Regions from separate parts of the Bradyrhizobium sp. AZCC 1678 genome, predicted to be linked through region 3. Evidence: predicted binding sites of a transcription regulator. Region 3 holds the regulator's gene; each other region holds the start of a gene.
What was found. Region 3 encodes PhoB, which activates phosphate uptake and scavenging genes when phosphate is short. Its sites were predicted from a motif close to TGTCATNNANCTGTCAT; they were not measured.

Region 1 (2,199 bases), 2.3 Mb from region 3:
GCGCCTGCAAGAACGATACGACGAGTGATCATGGTGAGCCCTCTTGTTGTGGTTACGCCTCTTCGCCGGTTGCAGGTTTGCAACCGGCTACCCTGTACCGAAGTGAAACTCAGGCTGCGGCGGCCGTGCCCAGTTCAGGCATCGCCGCACCGTCGGGTGCCTGCGCGGGCGCGGCACCCATGACGTCATCGGCTTCGAGATCGTACAGTTCGCGAGCGATACGATCGGTCAGCGTCTCAGGCGCGCCGTCGAACACCACGCGCCCGGCCGACATGCCGATCAGGCGGTCGCAATAGCTTCGCGCCAGGTCGAGTGAATGCAGGTTGCAGATCACGGTGATGCCGAAATGCTTGTTGATGCGCAGCAGTGCGTCCATCACGATCCGCGTGTTGCGCGGGTCGAGCGAAGCAATCGGCTCGTCGGCAAGGATAATGTCGGGCTCCTGCACCAGCGCGCGTGCGATCGCGACGCGCTGCTGCTGGCCGCCGGAAAGCTGGTCGGCGCGCTGGGCGGCGATACCAGCCATATCGAACTGCTCCAGCGCCGACATCGCCAGTGCCCTGTCCTCTTCGGGCCAAAGCTGCGTCAGCGAGCGCCATGACGGAATTTCGGCCAGCCGGCCCATCAGCACGTTGGTCAGAACGTCGAGCCGTCCGACCAGATTGAATTGTTGAAAGATCATCGCGGAGCGCGCACGCCACTGCCGCAGATCCTTGCCGCGCAGCGCGGTCACGTCGACGCCTTCGAAGAGGATGCGCCCTTCGGAAGGTTCCGCGAGGCGGTTGATCATCCGGAGCAGCGTCGACTTGCCGGCGCCGGAGCGGCCGATCACACCGACGAAGCTGCCGGGCTGAATCGAAAATGACGCGTTGTCCACCGCGGCTTTGGTGCCGAACCGACACGTCAAACCTTCCACCACCAGCATGCGCTGCTCCAGAGTTCCGATCGTGAAGCATCGCTAACGGCTCGATCTTACAGTTGTGTGACACGGCTACTGCGGTGCGACGTTCGTCCACAGCCCCGGCCAGCGTCACGTATCCGTCATGATCCCGTCATCAAGCGCATCGAAGACGGGCGGCGCCAATGATCCTTTCCTCGATTGCTGATGGACCCACACCGATGGCCGGCGCCCTGCCCGATTTCCGCGAGCTCGATGTCGAGGCCTTTCTCGACAAGTACGAATCGGCCGAAGCATCCGTCCGTCAGCAATTCAACCAGAGTGCCGCATCGTGACCGAACTGTTCATTGAAGGTGGCCGGGCGCTGCTCGGCCATGAGATATCAGAAACCACGTTGCGGATTGCCGGCCGCGAGATCGTCGCCGTGGGCACGGACAACAGCCACAGCTCGCCCGGCATCGATGCCGGCGGCTTGCTGGTGCTGCCGGGCATCGTCGATCTGCATGGCGATGCCTTCGAGCGGCAGATGATGCCGCGGCCAGGCGTCGATTTTCCGATCGACGTCGCACTGATCGACAGCGACCGGCAGGCGGTCGGCAACGGCATCACGACCGTCTATCACGCCACGACCTGGTCGTGGGAGCCTGGCCTGCGCAGCGCGGACAATGCGCGAAAGTTACTGGAGGCGATCGAGCAGATGCGGCCGCAGCTCGCCGCCGACACCCGCTTCCATTTGCGCCACGAGACCTACAATCTCGACGCGGAAAGCGAAATCATCGACTGGCTGTCGGAAGGCCGCGTCGACCTGTTCGCATTCAACGACCACATGGACTCGACCGTCGCCAGCCTCGCCAAGCCGCTGAAGCGCAGCCGGATGGTTGAGCGCACGGGGCTCACCAATGAGGCGTTCGACCGCCTGGTGCAAAGCGTGGTCACCCGCGGCCACGACGTGCCGGCTTCGATCGCCCGGCTGGCGCAGGCCGCCCGCGCGGCTGATGTCCGGATGCTCTCGCATGACGATGAAAGCCCGGCGATGCGGCAAGCCTATCGTGCGCAGGGCGTTGCCATCGCCGAATTTCCGGTCAACGAGGAAACCGCCCGCGACGCTGCCGCAGCCTCTGACTTCATCGTGTTCGGCGCGCCCAATGTCGTGCGCGGCGGCAGCCACACCGGCTGGACCAAGGCCTCCGACATGGTCGCCAAGGGTCTGTGTTCGGTGCTGGCGTCGGATTATTACTACCCGGCGCCGCTGCTGGCGGCATTCCGGCTTGCGGCCGACGGTGTGCTGCCGCTGGCCGCGG
Region 2 (2,199 bases), 820 kb from region 3:
CGACATAATCCATCCGTACGCGGCGATGAACGCGGCTGCTCACATTGGCCTTGATGACGATGAGGACGGTCGGCTCGCGCATGAACTCGCGAATTTCCGGCGTCATCACCACCATTTCGGTGCCGCGGCGCAAGACCTTCACATCGGGATCGCGCAGGATACCAAGGCCTTCGCCGGTCGAGATGTCGTCCAACGCATCGCTGTTTGGCGAGAAGCGATATTCGCGCAGGCCCAGAAAGGTGAAGTTGTCGGCGCACAGCCATTGCAGGAACTGGCCCGCTTCGGCGACATCGTCGATCGGCAGTGGCGGCGGATTGGAGGCGAGCGTCTTGATCGCTTCCTCGACGCGGGCACGCATGGCGCGCCAATCGGTGACGCAGGCGCGTACGTCGCTGAGTGTCCTGGTAAGGCCGTCGATCAGCCTCTCGCGGTCGGCACCGGAGTCGAGACGGGCGATGTGGAAATGGATCAGGCTTTCGCGCTCGCCCTTTGCCCCCGCTGGCAGCGTTTCGCCGTAGAAGCGCAGGAGCTTGCCTTGCCCGTCGCGCTCCACGGCGATGATCGGGTGAGCGACCAGCGTGACGTCGATGCCCTGCTCGGCGAGTTCCGCCATGATCGAATCGAACAGGAAGGGCATATTGTCGTTGAGAACTTCGAGCACGGAAATCTCGCGCCCGTCAGGCATGGCCGGATTGATCACGCGGATGTCGGCACTGCCGGCCGTACGCTGCTGCACATGTTCCCAGGCCTGTTCCGCCAGGAAGGCCAGGGACGGGGCGTCGTAGCTGGCAAGATCCTCGAGGTTCGTATGGCCGAACAGGAGCTCGGCAAAGGCCCGGGAGGTCTTGCCCGGCCGCACGCTTCCCGCCGCCTCGCGGATCAGTGTTGCCCGGGCCTTGTCGTCACGCAGCGCCATAACGTCCTCCATTTCCCGCGCCGTCTGACCGCCGTCACGAACGTCCGCTTGATTTTGGAGTGCATCTCTACGAGCGCCATTGTCTTGACCGGCGTCGATCGCGAAAGCGAAATCCTCGGTTTCGGAGCTTCGGTAGCGCCTGATGACAATACCATGCCAGGGCGACCAAGGCGCGAGCTGTCGTGAGGCGTGCCAAAAAATTCCCCACGGTGGAGAGTAAGGCCAAAATCGGTGCCGACGACCGCCGAACCGTCAACTATCTGACAAAATCACAAGTAATTTCAATTATGTAGGGGTTCGCTTTTTTGTTCTGAATGGCGCGCCACTTCGGTACAGAACTGGGCGCGCCAAAACCCGCCATTTTTGCGCTTGAGGCGGCGACCAGCGTGCGCAAGAGCACGCTTTTCGATCCCATGATGCGTAGTTCTTTCTGACTTCGACCCGTTGGGCGAGCGCACGCAGGTGATCGCGGCGGTAGCCTTCGCTATCGGTCCGCGCGCGAGTGTGGGCTGTCCTGGCAGTTGCGCGCGGCGAGTCCGATGCCGGCCGAGGCACCGACGAAATACTGTCGCTCCGATGCTTTCGCAACGCGCATTGGCGCCGGCGCCCGGAAAAGCGTCCGCGCGCCGTCGAGTGAGCAGTGAGTGGGCAGTGTTGTCACTCTGCCTTGCCGGCCGTGGTCTCTTGCCCACGGCCCGACCGCCAGACCGGATCTGGGCGAGACCATAGCACCGTGTCGCGGATAGCTTCTGCCAATGCCTCTGCCTGCACTGCAAGGAAACGCGCGCCCTTTTCGGCCGTGGCGGTCCGCGGGTCTCCCCAAGTGCCTGTGATCGGCGCGCGTTCGGAGAACGAATAGAACCGGGAGAAACCTGCCGGCGCTTGGACTGGGGCGGGAGCCTGCTGCATCGCCTCGTCCAACTTATGCGCCTTCACAATATCCTTCGCTATTGCCATCATGACCGAGGTTTCACCCTCGCAAGCATGTTTCGGCGCGGTGTCGGACTCGAAGATCGCCGCGATCTTTGCGGGCGCCAGGAACCACGGCGTCGTGGCTACGATTGGAAAATCATATGCCACCGCCAGTTCGCGCGATGCCACAGCAAGAGGATCGATATTGCCGCCGTGGCCGTTTACGATCAGCAAGCGGGCAAAGCCCAATGCGCGAAGCGATCGCACGACGCTTTCAAGGATCGCGCGATAAGCCGCATAGTCCACGCTGATCGTGCCGCCAAAAGGCAAATGATGCTCGCTCAAACCCAACCATAGGCCGGGCAGCACAG
Region 3 (2,199 bases):
TGCATCGCGCGCACGGTCGCGGTGCGGCCCGAGGTGATTTTGTTTGACGAGCCGTGCTCGGCGCTGGACCCGATTTCGACCGCCAAGATCGAGGAATTGATCCAGGAGCTGGCGGAGGACTACACCATCGCCATCGTCACCCATAACATGCAGCAGGCGGCCCGCGTCTCGGACAAGACCGCCTTCATGTATCTCGGTGAGCTGATCGAGTTCGACGACACCAACAAGATTTTCACCTCGCCGAGCGATCGACGCACCCAGGACTACATCACCGGCCGGTTCGGTTGAGGAGATAACACATGGCTTCTGAACACACCGCCAAGGCATTTGACAGCGATCTTCAGGAATTGACCCGCCTGGTCGCCGAGATGGGCGGCCTGGTCGAACGCATGATCACCGAATCCGTCGATGCGCTGATCCGCCGCGACGTCGCGCTCGGCAAGCGCGTTGTCGCTGCCGACGTTGAAATCGACCGCCTGCAGCATGCAATCGAGGAACGCGCGGTGCTGACCATCGCGCGGCGCCAGCCGATGGCGATCGACCTGCGCGAAATCGTCGGCGCCATGCGGGTTGCCACCGATCTGGAGCGGATCGGCGACCTCGCCAAGAACATGGGCAAGCGGGTTGCCGCGCTGGAGAACGATTTCCAGCCACTGAAGCTGATCCGCGGCCTCGAGCACATGACCGATCTGGTGCAGTCGCAGGTCAAGTCGGTGCTGGATGCCTATGCGGCGCACGACCTGCCGGCGGCGATGGCGGTCTGGAAGGGCGACGAGGAAGTCGACGCCATCTGCACCTCGCTGTTCCGCGAACTTCTCACCTACATGATGGAAGATCCGCGCAACATCTCGTTCTGCATTCATTTGATGTTCTGCGCCAAGAACATCGAACGGATCGGCGACCACGCCACCAACATCGCCGAAACCGTATTCTACATGATCGAGGGACAGCAGATGCTCGACCAGCGCCCCAAGGGCGACATGACGACGTTTGCGACCACGATACCGAATAGCTGAGGGATACAAGAATGAGCGCGCGCATAATGGTGGTCGAGGACGAGGAAGCGCTGACCACGCTGTTGCGCTACAACCTCGACGCTGAAGGCTATGACGTCGAAACCGTCGCCCGCGGCGACGACGCCGATACGCGGCTGAAGGAGCGCGTGCCGGATCTCGTCGTGCTCGACTGGATGCTGCCGGGGCTGTCAGGCATCGAACTCTGCCGCCGCCTGCGCGCCCGGCCGGAGACCAAGCAATTGCCGATCATCATGCTCACGGCACGCGGCGAGGAGAGCGAGCGGGTGCGGGGCCTGGCGACCGGCGCCGACGATTACATCGTCAAGCCGTTCTCGGTGCCGGAGCTGCTGGCGCGGGTGAAGGGCCTGTTGCGGCGGGCAAGTCCCGAGCGGCTCGCCACCGTGCTCACCTATGGCGACATCGAACTCGACCGCGAAAAACGCCGCGTCGCGCGTTCGGGCCGCTCCATCGATCTCGGCCCGACCGAGTATCGCCTGCTGGAATTTTTTCTCGAGCATCCCGGCCGCGTCTTCAGCCGCGAGCAGTTGCTCGACAGCGTCTGGGGCCGCGACATCTATATCGACGAGCGCACCGTCGACGTCCACATCGGCCGCCTGCGCAAACTGCTCAACCCGGGCCGCGAACAGGACCCGATCCGCACCGTGCGCGGCGCGGGGTATGCGCTGGATGACAGGTTTGCGAAGGTGGAGTAGGGCGCGACCGAAGTCAGCCCCGCGCAAGAACGATATCGAAATTCAGAACGCGATGGTCTGCTCCATCTTCCGATGGAAGTGGCTCTGCAATCAGCAGATCGGGACGCAGCGCAGCGTTGAGCAGCCTGTCGCAGGCATTGAGCGGCTCGCCGGGAAAATACATCTGGGTGATCAGCCGCTCGAATCGGCCGTGAACTTCGAAGTGGATATGAGGCGGGCGCATCCAATCTGGACCTGCGGGATAAGCTCCAGGCTTGACGGTTTTGATCCGATAGACGCCGTCGTTATCAGATAGAATGCCGACGCAACCGACAAAGCGTGGATCGAGCGGCGCGGGATTGAGGTCGTTGGCATGCACGTAGCGGCCAAAAGTGTTGGCCTGCCAGATCGTGACGGGTACCCCGCGAACGGGTTCGCCGTCGAGATTGAGCACCCTCCCTGTGACCTCGATGATTTCTCCCTGCGCACAC

Region 1: the regulator PhoB is predicted to act here: its motif matches at 1,040-1,056, upstream of phnC (phosphonate ABC transporter ATP-binding protein).
Region 2: the regulator PhoB is predicted to act here: its motif matches at 1,059-1,075, upstream of V1294_RS02305 (NAD-glutamate dehydrogenase).

Annotation. Positions count from the first base shown of each region.
Region 1 covers NZ_JAZHSE010000001.1:3,597,630-3,599,828, reverse strand. Annotated here, with positions in the region: gene phnD (phosphonate ABC transporter substrate-binding protein) at 1-32, opposite strand, end outside; gene phnC (phosphonate ABC transporter ATP-binding protein) at 110-925, opposite strand; gene V1294_RS16990 (alpha-D-ribose 1-methylphosphonate 5-triphosphate diphosphatase) at 1,230-2,199, shown strand, end outside.
Region 2 covers NZ_JAZHSE010000001.1:479,228-481,426, forward strand. Annotated here, with positions in the region: gene V1294_RS02305 (NAD-glutamate dehydrogenase) at 1-928, opposite strand, end outside; gene V1294_RS02310 (creatininase family protein) at 1,574-2,199, opposite strand, start outside.
Region 3 covers NZ_JAZHSE010000001.1:1,295,056-1,297,254, forward strand. Annotated here, with positions in the region: gene pstB (phosphate ABC transporter ATP-binding protein PstB) at 1-288, shown strand, start outside; gene phoU (phosphate signaling complex protein PhoU) at 300-1,016, shown strand; gene phoB (phosphate regulon transcriptional regulator PhoB) at 1,028-1,729, shown strand; gene V1294_RS06100 (protocatechuate 3,4-dioxygenase) at 1,743-2,199, opposite strand, start outside.